Regions from separate parts of the Streptomyces sp. R44 genome, predicted to be linked through region 3. Evidence: riboswitches for the same ligand, from Rfam matches in the RefSeq annotation. Region 3 holds a riboswitch; each other region holds the start of a gene.
What was found. Region 3 has a riboswitch for cyclic di-AMP ahead of AB5J54_RS39365 (transglycosylase SLT domain-containing protein). Riboswitches for the same ligand answer to the same signal wherever they lie in the genome.
Positions count from the first base shown of each region.

Region 1: another riboswitch for cyclic di-AMP. It lies ahead of AB5J54_RS21355 (M23 family metallopeptidase); the one in region 3 lies ahead of AB5J54_RS39365 (transglycosylase SLT domain-containing protein).
Region 2: another riboswitch for cyclic di-AMP. It lies ahead of AB5J54_RS29690 (M23 family metallopeptidase); the one in region 3 lies ahead of AB5J54_RS39365 (transglycosylase SLT domain-containing protein).
Region 4: another riboswitch for cyclic di-AMP. It lies ahead of AB5J54_RS33150 (peptidoglycan DD-metalloendopeptidase family protein); the one in region 3 lies ahead of AB5J54_RS39365 (transglycosylase SLT domain-containing protein).

Region 1 covers NZ_CP163444.1:4,586,210-4,593,633, forward strand. The annotation lists gene AB5J54_RS21340 (PLP-dependent cysteine synthase family protein) at 58-1,080, shown strand; gene AB5J54_RS21345 (MFS transporter) at 1,077-2,318, shown strand; gene AB5J54_RS21350 (PP2C family protein-serine/threonine phosphatase) at 2,457-3,668, shown strand; cyclic di-AMP (ydaO/yuaA leader) riboswitch at 3,870-4,017, shown strand; gene AB5J54_RS21355 (M23 family metallopeptidase) at 4,029-5,132, shown strand; gene AB5J54_RS21360 (aldo/keto reductase) at 5,177-6,124, shown strand; gene AB5J54_RS21365 (PrsW family intramembrane metalloprotease) at 6,129-7,424, opposite strand, start outside.
Region 2 covers NZ_CP163444.1:6,379,826-6,387,249, forward strand. The annotation lists gene AB5J54_RS29675 (DNA topoisomerase (ATP-hydrolyzing) subunit A) at 1-605, opposite strand, end outside; gene AB5J54_RS29680 (M16 family metallopeptidase) at 787-2,139, shown strand; gene AB5J54_RS29685 (M16 family metallopeptidase) at 2,136-3,533, shown strand; cyclic di-AMP (ydaO/yuaA leader) riboswitch at 3,734-3,898, shown strand; gene AB5J54_RS29690 (M23 family metallopeptidase) at 3,911-4,681, shown strand; gene AB5J54_RS29695 (GntR family transcriptional regulator) at 4,870-5,553, shown strand; gene AB5J54_RS29700 (HPr family phosphocarrier protein) at 5,688-5,969, opposite strand; gene AB5J54_RS29705 (GNAT family N-acetyltransferase) at 6,177-7,424, shown strand, end outside.
Region 3 covers NZ_CP163444.1:8,526,620-8,534,043, reverse strand. The annotation lists gene AB5J54_RS39375 (phosphocholine-specific phospholipase C) at 1-1,623, shown strand, start outside; gene AB5J54_RS39370 (hypothetical protein) at 1,692-2,330, opposite strand; cyclic di-AMP (ydaO/yuaA leader) riboswitch at 2,683-2,867, shown strand; gene AB5J54_RS39365 (transglycosylase SLT domain-containing protein) at 2,872-3,738, shown strand; gene AB5J54_RS39360 (phosphoribosyltransferase family protein) at 3,722-5,026, opposite strand; gene AB5J54_RS39355 (hypothetical protein) at 5,172-5,768, opposite strand; gene AB5J54_RS39350 (alpha/beta fold hydrolase) at 5,930-6,694, opposite strand; gene AB5J54_RS39345 (SpoIIE family protein phosphatase) at 6,885-7,424, shown strand, end outside.
Region 4 covers NZ_CP163444.1:7,081,814-7,089,237, reverse strand. The annotation lists gene AB5J54_RS33160 (STM4011 family radical SAM protein) at 1-685, shown strand, start outside; gene AB5J54_RS33155 (SGNH/GDSL hydrolase family protein) at 672-1,466, opposite strand; gene AB5J54_RS33150 (peptidoglycan DD-metalloendopeptidase family protein) at 1,630-2,571, opposite strand; cyclic di-AMP (ydaO/yuaA leader) riboswitch at 2,576-2,748, opposite strand; gene AB5J54_RS33145 (tyrosine-protein phosphatase) at 3,105-3,926, shown strand; gene AB5J54_RS33140 (DUF6126 family protein) at 3,933-4,088, opposite strand; gene AB5J54_RS33135 (helix-turn-helix domain-containing protein) at 4,122-4,751, opposite strand; gene AB5J54_RS33130 (aspartate aminotransferase family protein) at 4,827-6,212, opposite strand; gene hpnH (adenosyl-hopene transferase HpnH) at 6,209-7,234, opposite strand; gene AB5J54_RS33120 (1-hydroxy-2-methyl-2-butenyl 4-diphosphate reductase) at 7,242-7,424, opposite strand, start outside.

The DNA of each region.
Region 1 (7,424 bases), 3.9 Mb from region 3:
TCCCGCATCCGCGTGACCAGGCTCCCTTTCGCGTACCCACCCCAAGGACGTACTCCCATGACCGCACCACTGACGCTTCCCGTCGAAGGGCAGACCGTCGGCAACACCCCCGTCCTGTGGACGGACGACGGCTACTGGGCCAAGCTCGAAGGCTTCAACTTCGGCGGCATCAAGGACCGCGCCGCCCTCTACATGGTCGAGCAGGCCCGCCGTCGCGGGGAGCTGCGGCCCGGCGCCCCGATCGTCGAGTCCACCTCCGGCACCCTCGGTCTCGGCCTCGCCCTCGCGGGCGTGCTCCACGGCCACCCCGTGCACGTCGTCACCGACCCCGGTCTCGAACCGATCGTCGAGCGGATGCTCGCCGCCCACGGCGCCCGGGTCCACGTCGTGCCCGAGCCCAGCCCGCGGGGCGGCTGGCAGCAGGCCCGGATGGACAGGGTCGCCGAGCTGCTCCTGAGCCTCGACGGGGCCTGGTGGCCGAACCAGTACGGGAACCCCGACAACCCCGCCGCGTACGCCGGTCTCGCCGCCGAACTGTCCGCGCAGCTCGACCGGATCGACGTCCTCGTCTGCGCGGTCGGCACCGGCGGCCACTCCGCCGGGATCTCCCGGGCCCTGCGCGCCACCAGCAGCCCGGCCCTGGAGCTGGTCGGCGTGGACTCCGTGAACTCCACCGTCTTCGGCCTGCCCGCCGGGGAGCGCCTCATGCGCGGCCTCGGCTCCTCCATCCACCCGGGGAACGTGGACCACGGGGCCTTCGACGAGGTGCACTGGGTGGGCCCCGCGGAGGCGGTCCGGGCGGCCCGCCGACTGGCCTCGCGGCACTTCGCGACCGGCGGCTGGAGCGTCGGCGCGGTCGCGCTCGTCGCCGGCTGGCTGGCCCGGACGCGGCCGCGCGGGACCCGGATCGCGGCCGTCTTCCCGGACGGGCCGCAGCGGTACTTCGACACCGTCTTCAACGACGAGTTCTGCGCGGCGCACGGGCTGCTCGACGGACCCGTACGGGAGGACCCGGTGGCCTACGTCTCCGACGAGACGGTCAGCGGGTGGACCCGACGGGTCCTGGAGCGCGCCAAGTGACGACGGCCACGGCCCCCGCCAAGGGGGGCATCTGGAAGCAGAGCCGCACCTTCGATCCGGCCGTCCGGCTGCTCTTCCTCAACCAGCTCACCATCAACCTCGGCTTCTACATGCTCATGCCCTACCTGGCCGCGCACCTCGCGGACGGGCTCGGCATGGCCGCCTGGGCCGTCGGGCTCGTCCTCGGCGCCCGGAACCTCTCCCAGCAGGGCATGTTCCTGGTCGGCGGGGCGCTCGCCGACCGGCTCGGCTTCAAGCCGCTCATCGTGGCCGGCTGCGCGCTGCGGACGGTCGGCTTCGGGGCGCTCGCCTTCGCGCAGTCGTTGCCGATGCTGATCGCCGCCTCGCTCGCGACCGGCCTCGCGGGAGCGCTCTTCAACCCCGCCGTGCGGGCCTGTCTCGCGGCGGAGGCGGGGGAGGAGCGCCGCGTGGAGGCCTTCGCGCTGTTCAACACGTACTACCAGGCGGGCATTCTGCTCGGGCCGCTCGTCGGGGTGGCCCTGACGGGGGTGTCGTTCCGGCTGACGTGCGTGGTCGCGGCCGTGCTGTTCGCCGGCCTGACCCTGGTACAGCTCCGGCATCTGCCCGTACGGGTCTCCTCGGGTGCCGGTGGGAAGGGGGAGCGGGGGCAGTTCCGTACCGTGCTCGCGCACCGGACCTTCTGGCTCTTCTCGCTCGCCATGACCGGCTCGTACGTGCTGTCCTTCCAGGTCTATCTGGCGCTGCCGCTCGCGGCGGGCGGTACGGCCGCGACGACCGCGCTGTTCGCGGTGTCGGCGCTCGTCGCGCTCGCCGGGCAGCTGCGGATCACGGCCTGGTGCCGGCGCCGCCTCAGCCGGGAGCGGTGCCTCGTCCTCGGGCTCGCCCTGATGGGCGGGGCGTTCCTGGTCCCGGCCGTCCTGGGGCGCGGCCTGGTGGGGCTGCTGTTGTGCGCGGCGGTCCTGGCCGTCGCGAACGCGGTGCTCTACCCGTACGAGATGGACACCGTCGTCGCCCTGTCCCGGGGGCGCTGGGTGGCCACCCACTACGGGCTCTACAACACCGTGTGCGGGGTCGGGATCACCCTCGGGAACCTGGGGACGGGCGCGCTCCTCGACGTCACCGGCTGGTCGGCGGTGCCGTGGCTGGTGCTGTGCGCGGTCGGCCTGGTGTGCGCGGCGGCGATGGCGCTGCTCGCACGCGGCGGGCGGCTGGCGGAGGCGGCGGGCCCGGTCCCGGTCCAGGGGGCTCCCGGCTGAGCCCGTACGGGGGCGGGTCTGCCGGCCGGCCCCCGTACGCCACTCGGCCCCACGGGAGTCGCCGCCCCGTCCGGCGGCGGCCACCCTGGGAGGGCGCGGTGCGGACCGCGGCCGGTCGGACCGGGCAGGAGAGCACAGGTGGGGCACCCCCTAGGAACGGCGGGCGGAGGGCGGCGGAGCGGCGACGGCCGCCCCGCGTACGGAGGCGCCCGGCGGTTCATCCGGGCGCTGCCCCCGCTGGTCATCGTGGGCGGTGTCGTCTTCGACGTGGCGACACCGCCCGCGTACACGGCGGCGCCGCTCTTCTCCGCCGCCCCGCTGATCGCCGCGCCCTTCTTCTCCATGCTGACCACGCTGCTCACGGGGATCGCCGCCGTCCTCGCCTCCGTCGGGCTGCACCTCTACAACGGCACCGCCGACGAGATCCCCGCCCTCACCGAGACCCTGACCGTCGTCACCGTCTCCGCGCTCGCGCTCCTCATCAACCGGGTCGTGCGCCGCAGCGGCGAGCGGCTCGCCTCGGCGCGGGTCATCGCGGAGACCGCGCAGAAGGCGGTGCTGCCGATGCCCGCCGAGCGGATCGGCGGGCTGCAGTGCGCGGCGCGGTACGAGGCGGCGCAGGCGGACGCGTTCATCGGCGGCGACCTGTTCGCCGTCCAGGACACCCCGCACGGGGTGCGGCTCGTGGTCGGGGACGTCCGGGGCAAGGGGCTGGACGCCGTCGAGGCCGTCGCCGTCGTCATCGGCGCCTTCCGGGAGGCGGCCGAGCAGGAGCGGAACCTGGAGGGCGTGGCGCAGCGCCTCGAACGGGCCCTCGCCCGGGAGGGCACCCGCCGGGACGACCTCGACTCCTTCGAGGGGTTCACCACGGCCGTCCTGGCCGAGATCCCGCGCGGCGACGGGGGCGGGACCTTCGACGGCTTCGTACGGGTCGTCAACCGCGGGCACCCGCCGCCGCTGATGCTGTACGGGGACGGGCGCGTGGACCCGCTGGAACCGGGCGAGGCGGCGCTGCCGCTCGGGATGGGGGAGCTGGCCGCGTGGCCGGACCGGGCCGAGGCGCGGCCGTTCCCGGCGGGCGCGACGCTGCTCTTCTACACGGACGGCCTCTCGGAGGCGCGGAACGCGCGGGGCGTCTTCTACGATCCGGCGGCCCGGCTCGCCGGACGGATCTTCCCCGGGCCCGAGGAGCTGCTCGACGCGCTCGTGGACGACGTACGGCTCCACACGGGCGGCGGGTCGACCGACGACATGGCGCTGCTCGCGGTGAGCCGGCCGGCGACGGGGCAGCCGGAGCGGCGCCGGACGATGCCGGTGGTGCCGCCGGGCGGGGGCGGTCACCAGGCGTAGTCGAAGGGTGCCACTGCGATAACAATTGACATAACGTCAGATCGCGGGGGTTTGGCGACCCCGTCCTGAACGGGGGTCAAGTCGGACCATTACCTCCCAATTCAATGAATGATCAAGAAGGACGGCTTGGAATCGGGACCCCCTGTCTATTAACGTTCGATAACGCAGCGCGGTCGTCCCAGCCGTCGCAAGAGGCGGCACCGTGCGCACGCGCCGAATCCTGAAAAGGAACCGGGGAACCACCACTTGGGGTGAATCGGGCCCCTTCGCACCCGTGCGAGCGAGCCCGTAGGAGACCTTCCTGCTCCGAACCCGTCAGCTAACCCGGTAGGCGAGACGGAAGGAAAGGAGCGCGCCCCCGTGGCGTCCAACACCCCCGCACCCGAAGCCCCCTTCGATGCCTTCGGTGGCGGTGCGGGTCCCGCCGCCCCGGACACCGAGTGGAACCCCACCGAGGGCTCCCTCCGCGCCGAGAGCCGCTCCGGCGGCCGGCACCGGGTCGTCAAGCAGCGCTCCAACTTCGCCCGCTCCTCCACCGTCCTCGGCGTCGGCGTGATCGCCGCCGTCGGCGCGGGCGGCCTCGCCACCGCGCAGGAGAAGCCCCCGGTGGCCATATCGCTGCCGGACCTCCCCGACCTGAACCTGCCCGACGCCCACGACCTCCCCGGCGTCGGCGACCTCCTCCCCGAGGAGCACAGCGAGCCCGTCAGTGAGGCCCGCGCCAACCCGAACCCGCTCACCTCCGCCACGTACACCACCGCGGCCGACGAGCGCACCGAGCAGGCCGCCTCCGCCCCCGCCGCGGGCGAGGCCCTGCGCGCCCGCATCCTCCAGCAGGCCGAGCAGCAGCAGGCCTCCGCCGACGCCGCCGAGCTCGCCGCGGCGGAGAAGGCGGCGGCCGAGAAGGCCGCCGCGGAGGCCGCGGCCAAGGAGGCGGCCGCGGAGAAGGCCGCCGCCGACGCGAAGGCGAAGGCCGAGGCGGAAGCCAAGGCCAAGGCGGAGGCGGAGGCCAGGGCGAAGGCCGAGGCGGCCGCCGAGGCCGAGCGCCTCGCCCAGCTCGCCGCCAGCTACTCGCTGCCGGTCTCCTCGTACACCCTCACCGCCACCTACATGCAGTCCGGCTCGATGTGGTCCTCCGGCTACCACACCGGCCTCGACTTCGCCGCCCCCACGGGCACCCCGCTCAAGGCGGTCCACGGCGCGACCGTCAAGTCCGCGGGCTGGTCCGGCTCCTACGGCTACCGGATCGTCCTGGAGCTGGAGGACGGCACCGAGGTCTGGTACTGCCACCTCTCGTCCATGCTGGTCAGCGCCGGCCAGACCGTGTCCACCGGCGAGACCATCGGCCGCGTCGGCGCCACCGGCAACGTCACCGGCGCCCACCTCCACATGGAGGTCCACACCGCCGGCGGCGACGGCATCGACCCGGCGGCCTGGCTCCGCTCCAAGGGCCTCAGCCTCTGAACGGACCCGGAATAGGCCCGGCGGCCGGAGCGGTTGATCGACGCATGACCTCCCTCCGCCCGCTGGGCAGCTCCGACCTGCACGTCTTCCCCGTCGCCCTGGGCGGCAACGTCTTCGGCTGGACCGCCGACGAGGCCGAGTCCTTCGCCGTCCTCGACGCCTACGCCGCCGCCGGCGGCAACCTCGTCGACTCCGCCGACGTCTACTCCGCGTGGGCCGAGGGCAACGAGGGCGGCGAGTCCGAGACCGTCATCGGCCGCTGGCTCGCCTCCCGGGGCAACCGCTCCGACATCGTCGTCGCCACCAAGGTCGGCGCCCACCCCCACTTCAAGGGCCTCTCCGCCACCACCATCAAGGCGGGTGCGGAGGAGTCCCTGCGCCGCCTCGGCACCGACCACATCGACCTCTACTACACGCACTTCGACGACGAGTCCGTCCCGGTCGAGGAGATCGTCACCGCCCTCGACCAGCTGGTGAAGGACGGCAAGGTGCGGGCCGTCGCCGCCTCCAACATCTCCCCGGAGCGGCTGCGCGCCTCCCTCGACTTCGCCGAGGCCGAAGGCCTCACCCGGTACGTCGCCCTCCAGCCGCACTACAACCTGGTCTCCCGCGACACCTACGAGGGTCCCCTCCTGGAGACCGTCGAGCAGGCCGGGCTCTCGGCCGTCCCGTACTACGGGCTCGCGGCCGGCTTCCTCACCGGCAAGTACCGTCCCGGTGCCGCCGTCGACAGCGCCCGCGCCGCCGGGGCCGGCCGCCACCTGGACACGGAGCGCGGACGGGCCGTGCTCTCCGCCCTCGACACGGTCGCCGAGGCGCACGAGGCGGAGCTCGCCACCGTCGCCCTCGCCTGGCTCGCCGCCCGGCCCACCGTCGCCGCGCCGATCGCCTCGGCCCGCACGGTCGAACAGCTCCCGGCGCTGGTGGCGGCCGCCGACCTGAAGCTGACGGAGGCCGAGCTGACGCTCCTGACCGAGGCCTCCGAGGTCTGACCGGCTAACTGCGGTACGGGTTGTAGCCGTCGTAGTCCAGGTACTGCGGCGGCGCCCAGGCCCGGCCCGTCGCCCGCGCCGCGTACGTGAGGGCCGGGGAGGCGACCGCGCGGCGCTGCCACAGATGGTGCAGCAGCTCCTGCTCCCGGGCCGGGAAATCGGGTCCCGCCGTGCCGCGCCGGGCCCGGTCCCGCAGGAACGCCAGGGTCGTCGCGAAGGACTCGTACTCGCCGACCGCCCGCGCGGCGGGCTGGCCGTACGTCCGCGCGGCGAACGAGCGGGCCAGCTGCCGGGCGCGCATCGAGGACAGCGCGAGCGGCTCGGTGGGGGCGAGCCAGCCGGCCGCCGCGTACGCCGGGAGCTCCCCGGATATCGTGCGCAGCTCCCGCTGCCGGCTCCACACCGCCAGCCAGGTCAGCAGGCCGAAGGCCGGGACCATGAGCGCCCCGTACACCGCGTAGAAGGCCAGCGGGCCGCCGAAGGTGGCCGAGCCGTTCCAGGCGGCGTGCAGGCCCATGGCGAGCAGCAGCCCGGCGAGCGGCAACAGCACCCGGCGCAGCCGCTTCCCGCGCGGGGCGAGGGCGGCGAAGCCGAAGCCGATGCCGGTGAGCACGGTGAAGAGGGGGTGCGCGAACGGCGACATCACGACCCGTACGAAGAAGGTCGCGGCGGTCACCGAACCCAGGCCGGAGGAGCCGAACTCCTGGTCCTCGCCGAAGGCGTTGCCGAGATAGAGGATGTTCTCGGTGAAGGCGAAGCCGGTCGCGGTGAACCCGGCGACGACGACGCCGTCGACGAGGCCGCCGAAGTCCTTCCTGCGGAAGAGGAAGAGCAGCAGGATCGCGGCGGCCTTCGCGCTCTCCTCCACCACCGGGGCGATGACGGTGGCCCCGAGGGTGTCGGCGGAGTCGGGATCGGCCGTCGCGGTGGCGATCCAGCGGACCGCGAAGGAGTTCGCCAGGATCGCGACGAGGGCGGCGGCGAAGGCGCCCCAGGCGAACGCGAACAGCATGTTCTTCCAGGGGCCGGGCTCGACCCGGTCGAGCCAGCGGAACGCCGACATCAGCAGCGGTACGGGAAGCACGGCGAGGCCCAGGCCGACGAGGAAGCCCTGCGTGCCGGTCTGCTCGCGGACCAGCGCCAGGATGACCAGGGCGCAGAGCGCGAGCAGCGTCACGACGGCGATCGCGCGGACCAGCCGGCTGCGCCAGAAGGCGCGGCGCGGCCGGTAGCGCCACTGCGATCGGTCGGCGGCGGCGGGGAAGGCCGGCTCCTCGGTGTCCCGGTGCGGGACGGGAGC
Region 2 (7,424 bases), 2.1 Mb from region 3:
ACCTCGCCGAGGTTGTGCGGGGGCATGTTGGTCGCCATGCCGACGGCGATTCCGGACGCGCCGTTGACCAGCAGGTTCGGGTAGGCGGCGGGGAGCGCCACCGGCTCCCGCTCCTGGCCGTCGTAGTTCGGCGAGAAGTCGACCGTGTCCTCGTCGATGGACTCGGTCATGAGCAGCGCGGCCGGGGCCATCCGCGATTCGGTGTATCGCATGGCGGCCGGCGGGTCGTCGTTGCCCAGGGAGCCGAAGTTGCCGTGGCCGTCGACGAGCGGGAGGCGCATGGAGAAGGGCTGCGCCATGCGGACCATCGCGTCGTAGATCGACGCGTCGCCGTGCGGGTGGAGCTTGCCCATGACCTCGCCGACGACACGGGCGCACTTGACGAAGCCGCGGTCGGGGCGGAGTCCCATCTCGCCCATCTGGTAGACGATGCGGCGCTGCACGGGCTTCATGCCGTCGCGGGCGTCGGGGAGGGCGCGCGAGTAGATCACCGAGTACGCGTACTCGAGGAAGGAGCCCTGCATCTCGTCGACAACGTCGATGTCGAGGATTCGCTCCTCGAACGCGTCGTCCGGCGGCGGTGTCTTCGTGCTGCGGCGGGCCATCGCGGCTGCGGCTCCTTCACCAACAAGGTTGATCTGACGCGGACCATTGTGGACCGTGCCACCGACAACGCCGACCGCGACCCGGAAGAGGGACATCACGAAGGCCCGGGAACTTCGCCAGGTGTCGGCGCGCTTGCATACAGTGGCAGGACTTTTTCACATCGCGATCGAAGGGACGTACATGCCCATGGGTCACACGGCCACGGCCGAGGCCGGCTCCGGCGGCCTGACAGCGACCGAGCACCGGTTGGCGAACGGCCTGCGCGTGGTGCTCTCCGAGGACCACCTGACCCCGGTCGCCGCGGTCTGCCTCTGGTACGACGTCGGCTCGCGTCACGAGGTCAAGGGCCGCACGGGCCTCGCCCACCTCTTCGAGCACCTGATGTTCCAGGGCTCGAAGCAGGTGCACGGGAACGGCCACTTCGAGCTGGTGCAGGGTGCCGGCGGCTCGCTCAACGGCACGACGAGCTTCGAGCGCACCAACTACTTCGAGACCATGCCCACGCACCAGCTGGAGCTCGCGCTCTGGCTGGAGGCCGACCGCATGGGCTCGCTGCTCGCCGCCCTGGACGACGAGTCCATGGAGAACCAGCGGGACGTCGTCAAGAACGAGCGCCGCCAGCGCTACGACAACGTGCCGTACGGCACCGCCTTCGAGAAGCTGACCGCCCTCGCCTACCCGGAGGGCCACCCCTACCACCACACGCCGATCGGCTCCATGGCCGACCTGGACGCGGCGACCCTGGAGGACGCGCGGAACTTCTTCCGCACGTACTACGCCCCGAACAACGCCGTGCTGTCCGTCGTCGGCGACATCGACCCGGTGCAGACGCTCGCCTGGGTCGAGAAGTACTTCGGCTCCATCCCCGCCCACGACGGCAAGCCCGAGCCGCGCCCCGGCGACCTGCCCGAGGTCATCGGCGAGCAGCTGCGCGAGGTCGTCGAGGAGGAGGTCCCGGCGCGCGCGCTGATGGCCGCCTACCGGCTGCCGCACGACGGCACGCGCGCGGCGGACGCCGCCGACCTGGCCCTGACGGTCCTGGGCGGCGGGGAGTCCTCCCGCCTGCACAACCGTCTGGTCCGCCGCGACCGTACGGCCGTCGCCGCCGGCTTCGGCCTGCTGCGGCTCGCCGGCGCGCCCTCGCTCGGCTGGCTGGACGTCAAGACCTCCGGAGGCGTCGAGGTCCCGCAGATCGAGGCGGCCGTCGACGAGGAGCTCGCCCGGTTCGCCGCCGAGGGCCCCACGCCCGAGGAGATGGAGCGCGCGCAGGCCCAGTTGGAGCGCGAGTGGCTGGACCGGCTCGGCACCGTCGCGGGCCGCGCCGACGAACTGTGCCGGTTCGCCGTGCTGTTCGGTGACCCGCAGCTCGCCCTGACCGCCGTCGACCGCGTCCTGGACATCACCGCCGAGGAGGTGCAGGCGGTCGCCGCGGCCAAGCTGCGCCCCGACAACCGCGCGGTGCTCGTCTACGAGCCCCTGGCGACCGAGCAGACCGCCGACGGCGACGACCACGAAGAGGGAGCGGACCAGTGACCGACGCCGCCGCGTCTTTGACGAGCATGGACTTCCACCCGCAGCCCCAGCCGGGCACCGCGAAGCCGTGGGCCTTCCCGGCCCCGGACCGGGGGAAGCTGGACAACGGTCTGACGGTGCTCACCAGCCACCGTCCCGGCCAGCAGGTCGTCGCCGTGGAGATCTTCCTGCCGGCCCCGCTGGACGCCGAGCCCGCCGGTCTCGACGGTGTCGCGACCATCATGGCCCGCGCGCTCTCCGAGGGCACCGACGAGCACAGCGCCGAGGAGTTCGCGGCCGAGCTGGAGCGCTGCGGCGCCACGCTCGACGCGCACGCCGACCACCCGGGCGTACGGGTCTCCCTGGAGGTCCCGGTCTCCCGGCTGCCCAAGGCGCTCGGCCTGCTCTCCGAGGCCCTGATCGCCCCGGCGTTCCTCGACACCGAGGTCGAGCGGCTCGTGCGCAACCGTCTCGACGAGATCCCGCACGAGACGGCCAACCCGGCCCGCCGCGCCGCGAAGCAGCTCTCCAAGGAGCTGTTCCCGGCCGAGTCCCGGATGTCCCGGCCGCGCCAGGGCACCGAGGAGACCGTCGCCGCGATCGACGCCGCCGCCGTCCGCGCCTTCTTCGAGGCGCATGTCCGGCCCGGCACGGCCACCGCCGTGGTCGTCGGCGACCTGACCGGCGTCGACCTCGACAAGGTCCTCGCCGAGACGCTGGGCGCCTGGACCGGTGAGCCCGCCGAGCCGCTCCCGATGCCGTCGATCACCGCCGACGACACCGGACGGGTCGTCATCGTGGACCGTCCCGGCGCCGTGCAGACGCAGCTGCTCATCGGCCGGATCGGCCCCGACCGGCACGACCGCGTCTGGCCGGCCCAGGTCCTCGGCACGTACTGCCTCGGCGGCACCCTGACCTCGCGTCTGGACCGGGTCCTGCGCGAGGAGAAGGGCTACACGTACGGCGTGCGGGCCTTCGGCCAGGTGCTCCGCTCGGACGCCGAGGGGAACGGCGCCTCGATGCTCGCCATCAGCGGGTCCGTCGACACCCCCAACACCGGCCCGGCACTCGACGACCTGTGGAAGGTGCTGCGCACGCTGGCCGCCGAGGGCCTCACCGACGCCGAGCGCGAGACGGCCGTGCAGAACCTGGTGGGCGTGGCGCCCCTCAAGTACGAGACGGCCGCCTCCGTCGCCGGGACGCTCGCCGACCAGGTGGAGCAGCACCTCCCGGACGACTTCCAGGCCCAGTTGTACGCGCGCCTGGCCGAGACCGGCACGGTCGAGGCGACGGCCGCGGTGGTCAGCGCCTTCCCGGTGGACCGGCTCGTCACCGTGCTCGTCGGCGACGCGGCGCAGATCGCGGAGCCGGTGCGCGCTCTCGGCATCGGTGAAGTGACCGTCGTGACGGGCTGATTCCGGCTCCCGGACGACAACAGGAGGGCCCCGACGGCATAGTTCGTCGGGGTCCTCCGCTTTGTCCGTATTGCCTGCAAGGATGATCGTTTGCCCTGTGGCATGTCTTACAAAAGGCGTGTCCGGTTGGTGATTGAAAGACGATCCGCATAGCGTCGGGGCGACTGTTCGTCAGTTGCACGTGCCGCACCCGCGGCATCGGACAGTCATCGCCGAGTCCCCGTCAGGCGCGAGCCTGGGGAGCCGGGGACCCACACGTAGTCCCTGGGGTGAATCGGGCGCCTTCGTCTCGACGGAGGGGCTCGTAGGAGACCTTCCTGCTCCGAACCCGTCAGCTAACCCGGTAGGCGAGAAGGAAGGAAAGGACCAGCCCCTTCATGGCGTTCACCCGTGCCACCGGGAAGCATCGTGGTCCGAGCCGGATGGCGCGCCGCAGCGCGGGCATCGCCGGCGTCGCGACCATCGCCACCACCGGCGTCATCGGAACCCTCGCCTCCCCGGCGCTCGCCGCCGACACGGACAAGCACTCCCTCGAGGACACCGGCCTCACCCAGGTCATCACCGAGGACTCCCTCGTCGACCCGATCAACGCCCAGGCCGCCGCCCAGGAGCAGGAGGCCGACGAGGCCATCGCCAAGGCGAAGGCCAAGGCCGAGGCGAAGCGCAAGGCCGAGGCCCGCGCCAAGGAGATCCGCCTGGAGCGCGAGCGCGCCGCCCGCGAGGCCGAGCGCCGCCGCCTGGCCTCCTTCCAGCTCCCCGTCGCCGGCTCGTACGTCTCCACCGGCTACAAGACCGGCGGCTCGCTCTGGTCCTCCGGCAGCCACTCCGGCGTCGACTTCCACGCCGCCTACGGCACCCGGGTCGTCTCCGTCGGCTCCGGCACCGTCGTCGAGGCCGGCTGGGGCGGCGCGTACGGCAACAACATCGTGATCCGGATGAGCGACGGCACGTACACCCAGTACGGTCACCTCTCCTCCATCGGGGTCTACGTCGGCCAGACCGTCGAGCCGGGCCAGCAGATAGGCGTCTCGGGCTCGTCCGGCAACTCCACCGGCCCGCACCTCCACTTCGAGGCGCGCACGAGCCCCGAGTACGGCTCGGACATCAACCCCGTCGCGTACCTCCGCGCCCGCGGCGTCAACGTCTGACCGACCCGCCGCGCACCGCGTCGCAAAAGCCCCGGCTCGTACTGAGCCGGGGCTTTTCGCTGACCAAAAGACATCCATGGATTCCGCTGGGGCATCGGAAATTCCGGCGCGCTGCAATAGAGTCGCAGATCGGGCGCAGAACAGGCGCCGACGGAATTGACTCGCGCGGACCAAGGCGGAGGTCGGACATGCGCATTCCCGCGCACTCGGTATGCACGGCGATCCGGGACGACATCGTCTCCGGCGTGTTCGAGCGGGGCAGCCGGCTGACCGAGGAGCAGCTCGCCCGCCGGTACGGGGTCTCCCGCGTCCCGGTCCGCGAGGCGCTGCGCACCCTGGAGTCCGAGGGCTTCGTCGTCACCCGTCGCCACGCGGGTGCCCATGTCGCCGAGCCGACCGAGCAGGAGGCGGCCGATCTGCTGGACATGCGGGCGCTGCTCGAACCGCTGGGGGCCGCACGGGCGGCGCAGCGGCGCACGGAGGCCCATCTCAAGGTGCTGCGCGGCCTGGTCAGGCTGGGGCAGGAGCGGGCCAGGCGCGGGCAGGGCGAGGATCTGCGCTCGCTCGGCGGCTGGTTCCACGAGACGCTGGCGCAGGCCTCCGGGAGCCCGGCCCTGACGGCGCTGCTCACCCAGCTGCGGCACAAGATCGCCTGGACGTACGTGGTGGACCAGCCCGTCCAGCCGGTGGAGGCCTGGGCCGAGCACGGCGCGATCGTGGACGCCGTGGCACGCGGGGACGCCGAGCGGGCGAGGTCGCTGACCGCGCTGCACGCGGAGCGTTCGATGGTGCTGCACCGGCTCAAAAGTCCGGGGCGCGGCGGTGTGAGTGTTTCGCAACATGCCGTCAACACGGCGAGTGCCCGGAATTAACACGCACGCCGTATACAAAGAATAGGCATTCGGCCGCGTCTTTTGTGCTGCCCGGAAATAGATGCGGGGGAATGCGAATGGCCGTGGCCGCCGGAATTTCGGCGGCCACGGCCATTCGGGGAACGGGGCGAGGGTCAGACGGTCTCGGGGAGCTCGTCCAGGCCCTCGGCGACCAGCTTCGCCAGGCGGTCGAGCGCGGCCTCGGCGCCGTCGGCCTCCGAAGCGAGAACGATCTCCTCGCCGCCCTGCGCGCCCAGACCGAGCACCGCGAGCATGGAGGCGGCGTTCACGGGGGTGCCGTCGGACTTGGCGATCGTCACCGGCACGCCGGAAGCCGTGGCGGCACGGACGAAGATGGACGCGGGGCGGGCGTGCAGGCCCTCGGCCCAGCCGACGTTGACGCGGCGCTCAGCCATGGTGTTGCCCTTCAAGTCTCAAGCGGGTTGTCTAGACCAGTCTCTCACGGGTTGCGCGGTGCTCACACCGACCTGCGGCCCGGGAAGGACCATCCTTCGCCCCGGACCGGACCGTCCGTCGGCCCTTCCCAGCTTGCAACACCTTGCGTCTCGCATGCCCACCCCGCGACCGGTGCCACAGTCGTGTCGCGGCCGTAGGCTGACCCCATGCAGAGCGCGTCGGAGCAGTCGGAAGCGGCGGAACCACCGGCACCACCGGCGCGGCCGGGCCCAGCGGAGCACGCCTACCCCGACCACTGGGAGGCGGACGTCGTGCTCCGCGACGGCGGCACCGCGCGCATCAGGCCCATCACCGCCGACGACGCCGACCGGCTCGTCAGCTTCTACGAGCAGGTCTCGGACGAGTCGAAGTACTACCGCTTCTTCGCGCCCTACCCGCGGCTGTCCGCCAAGGACGTCCACCGCTTCACCCACCACGACTTCGTGGACCGGGTCGGACTCGCGGCGACCGTCGGCGGCGAGTTCATCGCCACCGTCCGCTACGACCGCATCAACGCCCAGGGGCTGCCCGCCTCGGCCCCCGCCGACGAGGCCGAGGTCGCCTTCCTCGTCCAGGACGCGCACCAGGGCCGGGGCGTCGCCTCCGCCCTCCTCGAACACATCGCGGCGGTCGCGCGCGAGCGGGACATCCGGCGCTTCGCCGCCGAGGTGCTCCCCGCCAACACCAAGATGATCAAGGTCTTCACCGACGCGGGCTACACCCAGAAGCGCAGCTTCGAGGACGGCTCCGTCCGGCTCCACCTCGACCTCGAACCGACCGACCGCTCCCTCGCCGTCCAGCGCGCCCGGGAACAGCGCGCCGAGGCCCACTCCGTGCAGCGCCTCCTCACCCCCGGATCCGTCGCCGTCGTCGGCGCCGGACGCGCACCGGGCGGCGTCGGCCGGACCGTCCTCCGCAACCTCCTCGGCGCCGGTTTCACGGGACGGGTGTACGCGGTGAACGCCGCGCTCACCGGGGAGACCGAGCTCGACGGCGTCCCCGCCCACCCCTCCGTCGGTGCCATCGGCGAACCCGTGGACCTGGCCGTCGTCGCCGTCCCCGCCGAACGGGTGCCCGAGGCCGTCGCGGACTGCGGCGAACACGGGGTGCGCGGCCTCGTCGTCCTCTCCGCCGGATACGCCGAGAGCGGGGCCGCCGGCCGCGAGCGCCAGCGTGAGCTCGTACGGCAGGCCCGCTCGTACGGCATGCGGATCATCGGCCCCAACGCCTTCGGGATCATCAACACCGCCGAGGACGTCCGGCTCAACGCCTCGCTCGCGCCGCAGATGCCGGCCGCGGGGCGGATCGGGCTCTTCACCCAGTCCGGCGCCATCGGGATCGCCCTCCTCGCCGGACTGCACCGGCGGGGAGCCGGGCTCTCCTCCTTCATCTCGGCCGGCAACCGCGCCGACGTC
Region 3 (7,424 bases):
AACTGGGTCACGGGCGTGGGCAACACCCGGACGCTCGGCCACCTCGACCGCGGGGACATCCCGTTCCACTACGCGCTCGCCGACAACTACACGATCTGCGACGCGTACTTCTGCTCCACGCTCAGCGCCACGGGCCCCAACCGCACGTTCCTGTGGAGCGGGAAGATCGACGGCTCCAGCAAGGACGGCGGCGACGAGTCGGGCCTCACCTGGGAGTCGTACGCCGAGGCCCTCCAGCGCGCCGGGGTGAGCTGGAAGGTCTACCAGAACGCCCAGGACAACTACGGCGACAACGGCCTCGCGTACTTCAAGAAGTTCACCGACGCGAAGCCCGGGGACCCGCTCCACGACCGCGGCATGGCCTCGGTCCCGAAGGTGACCGGCTCGACGCCGGACGACATCGCCGCGGCGATCCGCGCCGACGTCGTCGCGGGCACCCTGCCGCAGGTGTCGTGGGTGGTCGCGAGCGAGGCCTTCTCGGAGCACCCGTACGCCCCGCCGGGGGACGGGGCCCACTTCGTCGACCTCGTCTACCGCGCGCTGGCCGCGAACGCCGAGGTGTTCGACTCGACGGTGCTGTTCCTCAACTACGACGAGAACGACGGCTTCTTCGACCACGTGCCGCCGCCGGTCGCCCCTCCGGGGACCGCGGGCGAGTACCTCGACGGCGTGCCGATCGGCCTGGGCTTCCGCGTCCCGATGATTGTCATGTCCCCGTGGACCCGGGGTGGCTGGGTGAGCTCCGAGGTCTTCGACCACACCTCGGTGCTGCGTTTCATGGAGACCTGGACGGCGGCGCTCGGCACCCCGGCCACCTGCCCCAACATCAGCGCCTGGCGGCGGAAGGTCACGGGCGACCTCACCGGGGTCTTCGACTTCGCCCATCCGGTGTACGGAGTGCCCGCCAACCTCCCGTCGACGGCGAAGGTGATCGGGCAGGCCACCTGCGGCCCGCTGCCTAACCCGGCACCCCAGAACAACGCGCTGCCGACGCAGGAGTCCGGCACCCGTCCGGCGCGCGCGCTGCCGTACCAGGTCAACGGCAATCTCGACCGCTTCGAGTTCGGCGCCGCGGGCAAGATCCTGGCCTGGTTCTCGATGACCAACCAGGGTGCGGAGGCCAAGCGGTCGGCGCACTTCTCGATCCACCCGCACCAGTACCGGGACACGGCCGCCTGGCAGTACACCGTCGATCCCGGTGACACCGCCACGGACTACTTCAACATCGGCCTCGGCTCGGGGTCCGGGAAGTACGACATCTCGATGATGGGCCCGAACCGCTTCCTGCGCCGCTTCATCGGGGACGCCTCCAAGGCGGGCAAGGCCGTCGAGGTGGCCGCCCGGTTCGCGCCCGAGGCCGGGACGGGCAAGACGGCCCTGTGGTTCAGGATGACGAACACCTCGGCCGGTCCCGTCACCTTCACGATCCGCTCGAACGCCTACCGCTCCGACGGCCCGTGGACCTACACGGTGCCGGCGAACTCCAGCCGCGAGGACTTCTTCAACGCGGTGGCGTACAACGGCGGCTGGTACGACTTCACCATCCTCGCCGACATCGACGGAACCTGGTCGCGCCGTTACACCGGACACATCGAGACCGGAGCCGCGAGCGTCAGCGGCTGATCACTCGCCCGCGTGCCGGGCGGCGGGCCGGGCGGCGGCCTTGAGGTCGCCGCCCGGCATGCGCGTCGTCAGCGGCCGGCGTGCGCGGCGCGGCGGATCGTGGCGTCGAGGAGCGCCACCGCGTCGGCGGCCGTACGGCCGGGGGCCCGGTTCCACGGCCCGATCAGCCCCTGCCAGCCGCGCGACCGCAGCTCGGTCATGGTCCAGGCGGCCGCCTCGTTCATGGTGTCCGCACTGCCGTAGCCGAGCCGGTGGGCGGCGAGCAGGGCACCGCAGACACACCGGGCGCCGCGTGCGTCCCGCAGCTTGTACGGGGCGTTCTGCCAGCCCCACTCCGTCAGCACGAGGCGCGCGTAGCCGAGGTGGACCGAGGGGCGCAGCTCGGTCTGTCCGATGCGGCGCCAGGCATGGAGCCGGTCCGGCAGCACGGCTCCGAGACGCCCCGGAAGGCGGCGCTCGACGGGCAGCGCCGGGGGCAGGGCGGCGAGCGCGTCGGCCACGAGCCGGTCCACCGGCACGCTGAGCAGCTCCCGCCAGCCCTCCACCGCCGGCGGTGACGGCTCGGGGGCGGTCAGGTCCGTGACGATCCGCTGCCAGGTGGCGCTCTCGAAGAGGGCGGCCGCCTCGCGGTCGAGGGTGTCGAGCGTGTCGGGGGTGTCGAGCGTGTCGGGGGTGTGGGGGCTGAGCAGGGAGGTGGAAGGCGGCATCTGGGTGGCTCCTGGGTCGACTCCCTCCATCTTTCAAGACGAATGTCGGTTTTGCGACCTTTGCTCCCACACGGAGCGTCGCCACCCGCCCCCCCATCGCGGGGATTTCCCCCCTAATTACCCACTACGGAATTACACCCCAAATTCGGACATTACACTCCGGGTGATGCGACTCACTTATTCGGCCCGACCGTTGGGCGACACCTCCCCCGACCCCATACCGGGCAAGGAAGTTCGACACCTCCGGGACGGCATCGATCTTGAATTCACCGAATTCACTGATCCATTTCCAGATCCACGGCATCCACTCCTCTTGTTATCCGTCGCATTACTGGCCTACGGTCACCTCCATTCGAGCGGAACGCCCAATCCTGCCGCCGCTCGGTAAACCTCCCTTTTCACCCGACGGCAGGAGCGGGGGACCCACGAATTCGCCGGTCCGGAATCCGGAACGGCTCGGGGTGAAGCCGCGTGCGCGCGGCCGGACATCTCCCGTCCGAACCCGACAGCTCACCCCGCAGGCGCCGGAGAGGAAACCGTCATGCCTGCTCACGGTAAGCACCGCCGCCCCCGCCGCGGCCACGTCTCCCGCGGTCTCGCCCTGGTCGGCACCGGTGGCGCCGCCCTGACCCTGCCGCTGATCACCCCGGCCCTCGCGAACGCGGCTCCCGTCTCCGGCGCCCCGCAGATCGCCGCCCAGACGTTCGCCGCCCCCGCCGCGCCGGTCGCCGCCAAGGCTCCCGCCGCCCCGGCCGCAGCGCACACCTACACCGTCGTGAGCGGCGACTCGCTTTCCCTGATCGCCCACAAGAAGGGAATTCAGGGCGGCTGGAAGAGCCTTTACCGCGCCAACAAGAGCGTCGTGGGTGACAATCCGTCACTCATTCGCCCCGGACTCGAACTGACGCTTCGTCGGGATTCCGTGAAGACCGCCCCCGCGAAGGCGAAGAAGTCCGCCACCACCGAGCGGGCGAACCGCTCCGCGCACCGGTCGGCCACCCCCGCCGTCGCCACCGGTACGGGCGCCTCCGCCGCTGCCGCCGCCCCGGCCGTCGCCAAGGACGCCCCGGTCGCCGCCACCAACTACGCCGACAACCTCGACGGCTGGATCCGGGAGTCGCTGGCCATCATGGGCCAGCACGGCATCCCCGGCTCCTACGACGGGATCTACCGCAACGTCATGCGCGAGTCCTCCGGAAACCCCCAGGCCATCAACCTCTGGGACTCCAACGCCGTCGCAGGCACCCCCTCGAAGGGCCTGCTCCAGGTCATCGAGCCGACCTTCCTCGCCTACCACGTGCCCGGCACGTCCATGGACCTGTTCGACCCGGTCGCCAACATCACCGCCGCCTGCAACTACGCGGCCGACCGCTACGGCTCCATCGACAACGTCAACTCGGCGTACTGACCGCCTGCCGCCGGAAGTGCTCCTGGAACCAGGAGGTGGCGAGGTCAGCCACCTCCTCCAGGGCACCCGGCTCCTCGAAGAGGTGACCGGCGCCGCCCACGACGGAGAGCCGGTTCTCACAGCGCAGCAGCGCCAGCGCCCGCCGGTTGAGATCCAGGACCAGGGCGTCCGCTCCGCCCACCACCAGGAGCGTCGGAGCGCGCACCCGGGCCAGGTGCTCGGCCGCGAGGTCCGGCCGGCCGCCGCGTGAGACGACGGCGCTCACCGGGGACGCGGGATCACCCGCCGCCCACAGCGCGGCTGCCGCGCCCGTGCTCGCGCCGAAGTACCCGAACGGCAGCCCCGTGCTCTCGGGCCGCGCGGCCAGCCACTCCGTGGCCCCCGCGAGCCGCCCGGCCAGGAGCGGGGTGTCGAAGACATGCGCCCGGTCGGTCGCCTCCGACTCGGTGAGCAGGTCGAAGAGCAGCGTCCCCAGGCCCGCCCGGTTGAGCGCCGCGGCGACGGCCCGGTTCCGCGGGCTGTGGCGGCTGCTGCCGCTGCCGTGCGCGAAGAGGACGATGCCGCCCGCGTCCTCGGGCACCGCGAGGCGCCCACTCAGGGTGACCCCGCCGACCGGGATCCGGACGTCCGTGTCCTGTACGACAGGGTCCCGCCCGGCCCTGTTCCGGTCCAGGCAGGCGATGACCTCGGCGTCCGGGGTCTGCGAGAAGTCCCGGTAGAACTGCCCGATCGCGAAGAACAGCTCCGGCGCGTGCACGCTGACGGTCTCGTCGGCCTCGCCACCGAGGCGGGCCGTCCAGCCACGCGGCGCCACCGGCACCGCGAGGACGATCCGCGCCGCGCCCCGGGCCCGTACCACCCTGCAGGCCGCCAGCGCCGTGGCCCCGGTGGCCAGCCCGTCGTCGACCACGACCACCGTCCGCCCTTCGAGGGGCACGGACGGCCGGCTGCCCCGGTAACGCTGAGCGCGATGTTCGAGCTCGGCGTGCTCCTTCTCCTCCACGGCTGCCAGATCCCGCTCCCCCACCCGGGTCTCCCGAAGCACCCGCTCGTTGAGCACCCGCACACCGCCCTCCCCCAGCGCCCCCATGGCGAGCTCCGGCTGGTGGGGCACCCCGAGCTTCCGTACGAGACAGATGTCGAGCGGCGCGTCGAGGGCGTCGGCGACCACGGCCGCCACCGGGACGCCGCCCCGTGGAAGCCCGAGGACCACGACGTCATGGCCCTTGAGGTGGTCGAGGAGAGCGGCCAGCTGCCGCCCCGCGTCCGTGCGATCGCTGAAGAACATGGTCCGCCGCCCTTCCGCCTGCGCGGCTCGGGCCCGGGGAGGAACGGTGTGCCCCGCCCCCGGCCCGTCTCTCCAGGGTAGTCGGGCCGCCCCGGTCGGCGGAGCCGGCTCGATCGGCCCGGTCGGCGGGCCGGCTCCGGACGGGTCAGCGGGACTGCAGGGCGTCGAGCGCCACGGCCTGGGCTATCGCGAGGCGCCGGTCGAGCTCCGGGTCGGCTATGTCGAGCACGTACCGGTCCCGGATCCCGAACCGCTTGTCGACCGACATGACCGGGCGCCCGCCCTCGGCGAAGTCGAAGTGGTACGGCACGACGAACGGAACGAGGTCCGTGAAGGGCAGGAACTCCCAGGCCCGCCGCAGCAGCGCCACCGTCTCGTTCCGCTCCTGCCCCGTGGCCTCCCTCGCCTCGCCCTCCCGGCTCAGGTGCCAGGTACTGCGCAGCAGGGACGCCCCGAAATCCTTCCGGAAGCCGCCCAGTCGGGTACCGGACGCGGCGACCACGTCGTACGTCGCGCCCAGGTCGATGACCTGACGCGCCTTGAAGGTGAAGAGGACCTGGCGCCGTGACTCGTCCGTGTAGAAGGTGACGTGCTCCTTGAGCGCCATCCTCTTCTGGTGGGCGAAGGCGACCAGTTCGGCCTCCTCGCCGTCCGGGCCCATGGTGTGCACCAGATAGCGGTTGGCCATCGGCGTCACCTTCTGCCGTACGAGGAAACGCTGCTGTGACTGCGCGAGGCCCATCGGTCGTGCTCCTGCCGGTCGTGGACGGTCCGTGGAGGACCGCCCCCTGAGGTCGTGAGCACGATGATCCTGTGCCGAGGGGCCCCGCCGCTGTCCTCGAAAGTCGTCGCTTCCGTCGACGTTCGGATGAGATCGGATGAGAGAGGAGACCGAGGACGAACTCAGGCGCCCAGGAAGGCCTCGATCGCCTCGGCGAGGGCCTGCGGGGTCTCCTCCGGGGCGTAGTGCCCGGCGTCCTTGAGCACTTCGAGACGGGCGTTCGGGTACCAGCGCAGCCAGGTCGCCTCCATCGCCTCGGAGCCGAGCGCGGGGTCGTGGGCGCCGACGACGAGGAGTACGGGGACGGGGTTGTCGCGGACGCGCTCGTGGAAGTCGGTGCGGGACCAGGAGTCCAGGTAGGCGCGGAAGGCCGTCGCGGAGGAGCGGGTGACGGAGCGGTCGACGAGTGCGCTCAGCCAGGCGTCGTCGTAGCGGCCGCCGGTGGTGTTGTCGATGATCGCGCGGCGGTTGGCCGGCTCGTCGGCGGCTCCGGCGAAGAGTTCCCAGGTCTCCCCGTCGAGCGGGAAGCCGGCGGCCGAGACCGGTGAGACGCCGATGATCGAGCGGATCCGCTCGGGGGCGTCGAGGAGCATCAGCTGGGCCGCCTTGCCGCCCATGGAGTGGCCGATGACGGAGAAGGAGTCCCAGCCCAGCTCGTCCGCGACCGCCAGGGCGTCGGCCGCGACCTCCTCCATCGTGTAGGCCCCCGCGTGGTCGACGGCCTCGCCGTAGCCCCGGCAGTCCACGAAGGCATAGGTCCCGAGGGTGTCGTCGAGGTGGGCGCGCAAGGGCGCGAAGCTGGTGCGGTCGCCGAACCAGTTGTGCAGCACGAGGGCCCTCCCGGGACCTTCGCCGTGTACGTCGTACGGAAGAACCTGGCCCGTCATCGTGCCCCCTGCTCGCGAGGTCGTGCCGCCGCGCGCCGACGGCGGCGGTCGACGACCGAGTGTGACGGCGTGGGCGCGTGGGGTCAACACCGTCGGAAGGGGCGCGCGGGAGCGTGTCGGACCCGCCGCCGTACCGGCGCCCGCCGGGTCCGGGATGCGGGTGCTTTCGCCTCGGGCGCATCCTGGCTGTGTGACCTCGCACGGCGCGTCCGAACCCGGCCCGGCGGGCGGCACCGGGCGTCCGTCCGGGAACGGCTCCGACGACGGGCCTGCGTCCGGCGCGCTGACGTGGGCCCTCGCGGAGGCGGCGCTCTCCGCCGTGGAGGCGGTCGGCGGTTACGCGGGCGGGGTGTACCTGCGCTCCGGCACCCCGGGGCTGCTGCGGCTGGCAGTCCTGGTGGGGCTGCCGGGGCCCTTGTTCCGTCCGTGGTGGCGCATGCACGCGAACCGTCCGTTCCCCATCGCCGAGGTCCACCGCTCCGGCCAGTCCGTCCACCTCGCCGACGTCGAGGAGGCCATGCGGCGCTTTCCGCAGCTGGTGGCGAGCCTGCCGTTCCCGTTCGCCTCGCTGTACGCGCCGGTGGTCGCGGGCCGTGAGCGCTTCGGCGTGCTCGTGGCCCTGCGCCCACCGACCCCGGGGGTGCCGGTGGAGGCGCGGGACCGGAACCGCATGACGCGGGACGCGCTCCGTCTCGGCGGCACCCTGGCCGAGCTGGCACGCCAGGGGACG
Region 4 (7,424 bases), 1.4 Mb from region 3:
CCCGTGGGGCGAGGGCCTGGTCCGCTCCTGGTACCGGCGGGCGCTGGTCGAGCTGTCGCGGCTCCCCCAGGTGGAGCGGGTGGCGATCCAGACCAATCTGAGCTGCCGGACGGAGTGGCTGGCCGAGGCGGACCCGGAGAGCGTGGCGCTCTGGTGCACGTACCACCCGGGGCAGACTCCGTACGAGCGGTTCCTCACGAAGTGCCGGGAGCTCACCCGGCGGAACGTCCGCTACAGCGTCGGGGTGGTCGGTCTTCCGGAGCACCGGGAGGAGGCCCGCCGGCTGCGGGCGGCGCTGCCGCCGCACGTCTACCTCTGGGTGAACGCGGCCGAGGGCCACACGTACACCGACGCGGAGGCCGAGGGCTGGACGGAGCTCGACCCGCTGTTCCCGTACAGCCGGCATCCGCACCGCTCGGCGGGGCTGCCCTGCCGCACCGGTGAATCGGTGATCTCGGTGGACGGCGAGGGGACGGTGCGGCGCTGCCACTTCGTCAGGGCCGAGCTGGGGAACCTGTACGACGGCTCGTACCGTGCCGCCCTGCGTCCCCGCGCCTGCCCCCTCGCCGTCTGCGACTGCCACATCGGCTACGTCCACCTGGAGACGCTGCCGCTGTACGACGTGTTCGCCGGCGGGGTCCTGGAGCGGATCCCCGCCGCCGTACCGTCCGCTACAGGGGCATGAGGTCGGGGCGCTTGGCCTCGACGTGGTCGCCGGAGCTCTCGCCGCGCAGCCGGCGCCCGATCCACGGCACCAGGTACTCCCTGGCCCAGTGGATGTCGTCGCGGCGCACCTCGAGCGTGCCGCGCGGCGGGACCGGCGGCCAGGGCTGGTCGGGGTCGGCGGGCACCGGCATGCCGAGGACCTGGGCGGCGCGCAGGGCGACGCGGGTGTGTCCCTCGGGCGAGAGGTGCAGCCGGTCGTCGTCCCAGGCACGGCGGTCCTGGACGGACTTCAGCGACCACAGGTCGAGGACCGGGCAGTCGTAGCGGTCCGCGATGGCCCGGACGTGTCCGTTGTACGTGGCGATCTTGCCGCGCAGGTGCTTGAGCAGGGTCACGTCACGGGTGTCGAAGCCGGTGGTCACCATGACGGTGCCGACGGCGGAGGTGAGGTCGGCGACGGCGCGCTCGAAGCGCTCGGCCACCTCGTCGGGGTCCGTCCCGGGGCGGATGATGTCGTTGCCGCCTGCGCAGAAGGTCACCAGGTCGGGGGCGAGTTCCTTCGCCCGGGGGACCTGTTCCGCCACGATCTGGTCGAGAAGGCGCCCGCGTACGGCCAGGTTGGCGTAGCGGAAGTCGTCGTGCTCCGGCAGCTGGTCGGCGAGCAGGACCGCGAAGCGGTCCGCCCAGCCGACGTACGTCCCGTCGGGCCCGGGGTCTCCGACGCCCTCGGTGAAGCTGTCACCGATCGCCGCGTACGACCCGAATGCGTTCTTGTCTGTTGATCTCGAATCGTCTGCCACGGGAGCACATTTTTCCCCTTCGGGTGTGACCTACGCGACCGTAAGGAGGGGTTGACGCCGGGTGACATATGCCACCGATAAAGATTCCGCCAAGCCGGAATACGCCGGAAGCCCGGCACGTACGTGCCGGGCTCCCTGATGACGAGGGCATGTTGACGTGGGGTCAGATGCTCACGCCGTGCGACCGCAGCGCGGCCAGCGGGTCGATGTCGGAGCCGTACTCCGGCCCGGTGCGCATCTCGAAGTGCAGGTGCGGGCCGGTCACGTTGCCGGTCGCGCCGGAGAGGCCGATCTGCTCGCCGCCGGTGACGGTCTGGCCGGCGGAGACGGAGATCGAGGAGAGGTGGGCGTACTGCGAGAAGGTGCCGTCGGCGTGCTGGATGACGACCTGGTTGCCGTACGCGCCGCCGTCGCCGGCGGAGTAGACGGTGCCGGGGCCGACCGCGACGACGGTGGTGCCGGTGGAGGCGATGAAGTCGACACCGGTGTGGTAGCCGGAGGACCACATGGAGCCCGCGGCGCGGTACGGGGTGCTGATGCCGCCGCTGACCGGGGCGACCCAGCCGGAGGAGGAGGTCGTGCCGGCCGACGAGGAGGACGACGAAGAGGAGGAGGTGGTCGCGGCGGCCGGGGCCGAGGAGCGCTCGCTGCCGCGGGAGGCGCGCTGGGTGTCGCCGTTCTTGCCGGCGCTCTGCGTGCTCTTGTGCGTGGCCTTCGGGTGGGCCTTCCCGGTGCCCTTGGCGCCGAGGGTGAGCTTCATGCCGGGCAGGATCAGCGAGGGGTTCTCGCCGATGACCTGGCGGTTGTCCTGGTAGAGCTTCTGCCAGCCGCCGACGAGGTGGTGCTCGGCGGCGATCTTCGACAGGTAGTCGCCTCGGACGACGGAGTACGTCTTCGGCGCGGCCTTCGCCTGGACGGCGGGCGCGGCCTTCGTCTGGGCGACGGCGTGGACGGGAGCGGCGGCCGGGGCGGCCTGCTCGGCGGCGTGGGCGCCGGTGGCTCCGAGGAGCGGGAGGGCGACGACGGCGCCGCCGGTGCCGGCGGCGGCGATGCCACGGGTCAGGCGGTTGACCTTGGGGCGGCGGTGCTTACCCTTCGCGGGCATGGCGAATTCCTCTCCGTCGCCTGCGAGGTGAGCTGTCGGGTTCGGACTGGAGATGTCCGGCCGCGTTCTCACGCGACTTCACCCCGAGCCGTCCTTCTTCGAGGGATCGGCGTACTTACCTGGGTCCCCCGCTCCTGCCTTGTACGGGTGAGTGCGGATTCCGGGCGGTGGCAGGATTCGGCGGTCCGACCGGAGTGAGCGCGACGCTAGACGAGGGGGGTCGGCGTGAACAAGCCACGATTTTCAAGTGCTCGCGAATCGCGTGATATCCGGCCTGATATCCGGTCACCCTCCGTGGATGACGGCCCCTCGATCTCCTTTTCCCGGGGGGTATTTGGAAAAGACGATCAGGCACGGTCCGTCACGGTTATGACGCTGCTCACGCGCCGATCCCCATCTCCCCTGCAACCGGGGCGGGTTACCCCGAACACCTCAATACGGACAGATCACCCATTCCCGTCCGAGGGGGTGCGTGTTCCGGCCCCCACCCGAGATGATTGCCCCAGGAACCGATCTACAGAACAGGAGCAGCCGTGACGCAGCAGCTGCCGCAGGTCCCGCCCGCCGAAGCCGACGAGCCCGAGCTGACGGAGGTCCGCAACTTCCGGGACGTGGGTGGCCTGCCGACGACGGACGGGCGCGCCGTCCGCGCCGGCCGCCTCTTCCGCAGCGGCCACCTCGCGCACGCGACGGAGGACGACGCCGCCTTCCTCGCCTCGCTGGGCCTGCACACCGTCTTCGACTTCCGGAACGAGGCGGACCGGAAGTACGAGGGCACGGACGTCGAGCTGCCCGGCGTGCGGAACGTGAACATACCGTTCAGCGACCCGGCCGACGGCAAGGAGTTCTGGCGACTGGTGCGCGAGGGCGAGATCACGCAGCTGCGGGAGATCCTCGGCGACGGCAAGGCGGCCGCCCGGATGTCCGATTCGTACCGCAGGAACGTGCTGGAGCGGACCGCGGAGCACAGCCGGCTTCTGCACTCCATGGCCGAGGAGAGCGTCCCGGCCCTGCTGCACTGCGCGGCCGGCAAGGACCGGGCCGGGGTCGCCATCGCGATCACCCTGCTCGCGGTCGGGGTCGAGCGGGAGGCCATCGAGGCCGACTACGTGAAGTCGAACGCCCCGCACCGCCGCTACAACCTGCGCCGCAGCTCCACCTCCCCGGACGCGATGTCGCCCGAGGTGATGGAGCTGCTCAGCCCGCTCTTCGACGCGCGGGTGGAGTATCTGCGGGCCGCGTTCGACACGATCGAGACGACCTGGGGATCGGTGGACGCCTATCTCTCCGAGGGCCTGAAGCTGGCCCCGGAGACCCGCGAGCGGCTGCGGGAGCGGTTCCTCACCGAGGCGTAGCCACGGCTACTGGTTCTGCCCGCCCAGCATGAAGAGCAGGTAGAGGAAACCGGCGAAGAGGTGGCCGGCGATCAGATAGGCGAAGAGACGGAGCACGAGCCCCTTGGGGAACTTGCCTTCACCGCGCTCCTCGCCGGTGACCGGTACGGACTTCTCGGACATATCGGTCCTTTCCTGAAGAATCGTCATGGAGCATCAGCGCCGATGCGGGGTCCCGTCGCCGAGGCACAGCTCGGCGGCGGGGCTCTGCATCAGGGTGTGGACGAAGAGCAGCTCGGCCCCGCCGGGTGTGGCGGCGCCGATCCGGTGCGGGGTGAGCGAGTCGAAGTGCGCGCTGTCCCCGGGATCGAGCACATGGACGGCCTCGCCGAGCGCGAGCCGCACCCGCCCCTCCAGGACGTGGATCCACTCCTCGCCGGGGTGGACGCGCACGATGTCCGCCCGGGTGGCGTACGGCACGTGGACCCGCAGGCACTGGAGGGCGCGCCCGGCACCGCCCGCCTGGCGGTAGATCCAGCCGTCGGCCTCGACGGGCTCGGAGCGGCCGGCCCGGACGACGGGGTCGCGTTCGGGGGGCGTCTCGCCCAGGAGCTCGGAGACCGTCGTACCGTAGATACGGGACAGGACGAGCAGCATCGGCAGCGAGGGCTGCCGGTTGCCGGTCTCCAGGCGCGAGAGGTGGGCCGGCGAGAGACCGGCCCGCTGGGCGGCGGCCTCCAGGGTGAGTCCCCGGCGGCGGCGCAGGGCCCGCAGCTGGGGGGCGACCTCGGGCAGGACGTCGGGGGTGACGGGGTCCGGGGAGGTGTCCCCGGGGACGTGGTCCATGCGTCCATTCCGCCAGGATCATGCCTCTGAGGCAAGTTTCTTGCCTCAGAGGCAAAACCCTTCAGCGAGATCCGGTCAGCGCTGCGCGACCGCCTGCTTGACCAGCGTCTTCCCGAAGTCCCACATCAGCCCGCCGCCGCCGTGGGCGTCGTCCATGACCGCCGTGAAGGCGGTGACGAACCGGTCCACGTCGCCCTCGTCGATGATCAGCGGCGGGATCAGCTTGATCACCTCCAGGTGGTCCCCGGAGACCTGCGTGAGGATCCGGTGCCGCTGGAGCAGCGGGACGACGACCATCTGGGCGAAGAGGCCCTTGCGGGCCGCCTGGAGCATCGTCCAGCGCCCGCGCAGCCCGAGCGAGGAGGGCCGCCCGAACTCGATCCCGATCATCAGGCCGCGCCCGCGGATCTCGTGCAGCAGCTCGTACCGGGGTACGAGCTCCTTCAGCCGGCCCGACAGCAGCTCGCCGATCCGGCGCGCGTGGGCGACGGTGCCCTCGTCCTCCATGACCGAGAGGACGGCGAGCCCGGCGGCCATGGCCTGCGCGTTCGATCCGAAGCTGGCCGAGTGGACCAGGACCCGGTCCATCGACGAGTAGACCTTCTTGAAGATCCAGTCCTTGCCGAGGGTGGCGCCGACCGGCACATAGCCGCCGGAGAGCGCCTTGGCGACGCAGACCAGGTCCGGCTCGACGCCCTCCTCGTGCTGGTAGGCGTAGAAGTCGCCGGTCCTGCCGAGGCCCGTCTGCACCTCGTCCGCGATGAGCAGCGCGCCGTGCCGGTGAAGCAGCTCCTGGGCACCCCTGAGGAAGCCCGGCGGTGCCTCGTGGACGCCCTTGCCCTGGATGGGCTCGACGACGAAGGCGGCCACGTCGCCCTTCCGCAGCTCCCGCTCCAGCGCCCCGAGATCACCCAGCGGGATCGCCGTGTCCGGCAGGAGCGGGTCGAAGCCCTCCCGGAAGCCCTGCTCGCCGTTGACGGAGAGGGAGCCGGTGGTGAGCCCGTGGAAGGCGTGGTGGCAGTAGAGGACCCTCGGCCGCCCGGTGGCGTACCGGGCGAACTTGAGGGCGGTCTCCACGGCCTCGGTGCCGCTGTTGCCGAAGAAGACCCGGTCGAGGTGCGGGCTGTGGGCGAGCAGCCGCTCGGCGAGGAGTCCCGGCAGCGGCTGGCAGTCGAAGCGGGTGAGGTCGGCGAGCTGGGCGTCCAGGACGTCGTGGAGGGCCTTGCGGACGACGGGGTGGTGCCGTCCGAGGCCCATCACGCCGAAACCGGCGAGCATGTCGAGGTGGTCGACGCCGTCGGCGTCCCAGAAGTGGGCGCCCTCGGCCCGCTCGTAGACCTTGTCGAAGCCGATGGTGTGCAGCATGCGGGGCAGCTGGTGGTTGAGGTACTTGGCGTGCAGCTCGTACCGCTCCGCGCCGCGCTCGGAGAGCAGCGCCCGCAGGTCGAACCCGCCGGTCATGACGTGGTGTTCCCGGAGACCGTCTCACGGATCGCGCGCAGGGACTCCTTGAGGGAACCCATGGTGGCGAGGACGGCGGTGGGCTCGTAGCCGCAGTGCGCCATGCAGTTGGCGCAGCGCGGGTCCTTGCCCCGGCCGTACTTGTCCCAGTCGGTGTCCTCGACGAGTTCGCGGTACGTGGGGACGTATCCGTCGCTCATCAGATAGCAGGGGCGCTGCCAGCCGAAGAGCGAGTAGTTGGGAATGGCCCAGGCGGTGCAGGGGAAGTCCGCCTTTCCTTCCAGGAAATCCAGGAAGAGCGGCGAGTGGTTGAGGCGCCAGCGGCGCCGGTTGCCGCCGGCGAAGGCCTTCTTGAAGAGTTCGCGGGTCTGCTCGACGCCGAGGAAGTGCTCCTGGTCGGGAGCCTTCTCATAGGCGTAGGCGGGCGAGATCATCATTTCGTCGACCTGGAGGTCGTCGTTGAGGAAATTGAGCACCTCGATGATGGTCTGCGGGGTGTCGGTGTTGAAGAAGGTCGAATTGGTGGTGACCCGGAAGCCGCGCCGCTTGGCCTCCTTGATGGCCGCCACCGCCTCGTCGAACACGCCCTCCTTGGCGACGGACTCGTCGTGCCGCTCGCGCAGCCCGTCGATGTGGACGGCGAAGGCGAAGTACGGGGAGGGGGTGAACTTCTCCAGCTTCTTGCGCAGCAGCAGGGCGTTGGTGCAGAGGAAGACGTACTTCCGCCGGGCCACCAACTGGCGCACGATCTCGTCGATCTGAGGGTGCATCAGGGGCTCGCCGCCCGCGATGGAGACCATGGGGGCGCCGGACTCCAGGACCGCGCCGACCGCCTGGGCGACCGGCATGCGCTGCTTGAGGACACCCGCCGGGTGCTGGATCTTTCCGCAACCCTCGCACTTGAGGTTGCAGGCGTAGAGCGGCTCCAGCTCGACGATCAGCGGGAACTTGTCCCGCTTGCGGAGCTTCTGTTCGAAGAGGTAGGTCCCGACCCGGATGGACTGACGGAGCGGCATGGCCATAACTCGTTCACCTCCTGGGGAGCAGCAAAGAACGGTGCCATTCGAAGAACGCGGGAAGGACGGCACGAAGAACACGGAAGGCTGATATTCCCCCGCGTACCGTGCCGATCCGGACCAGTTCATGTTCCGGAGCGTCCACGACCACCCGGACGGCCGCAACCGGACGCGCGTCCGGGCCCTCCCCGAACGC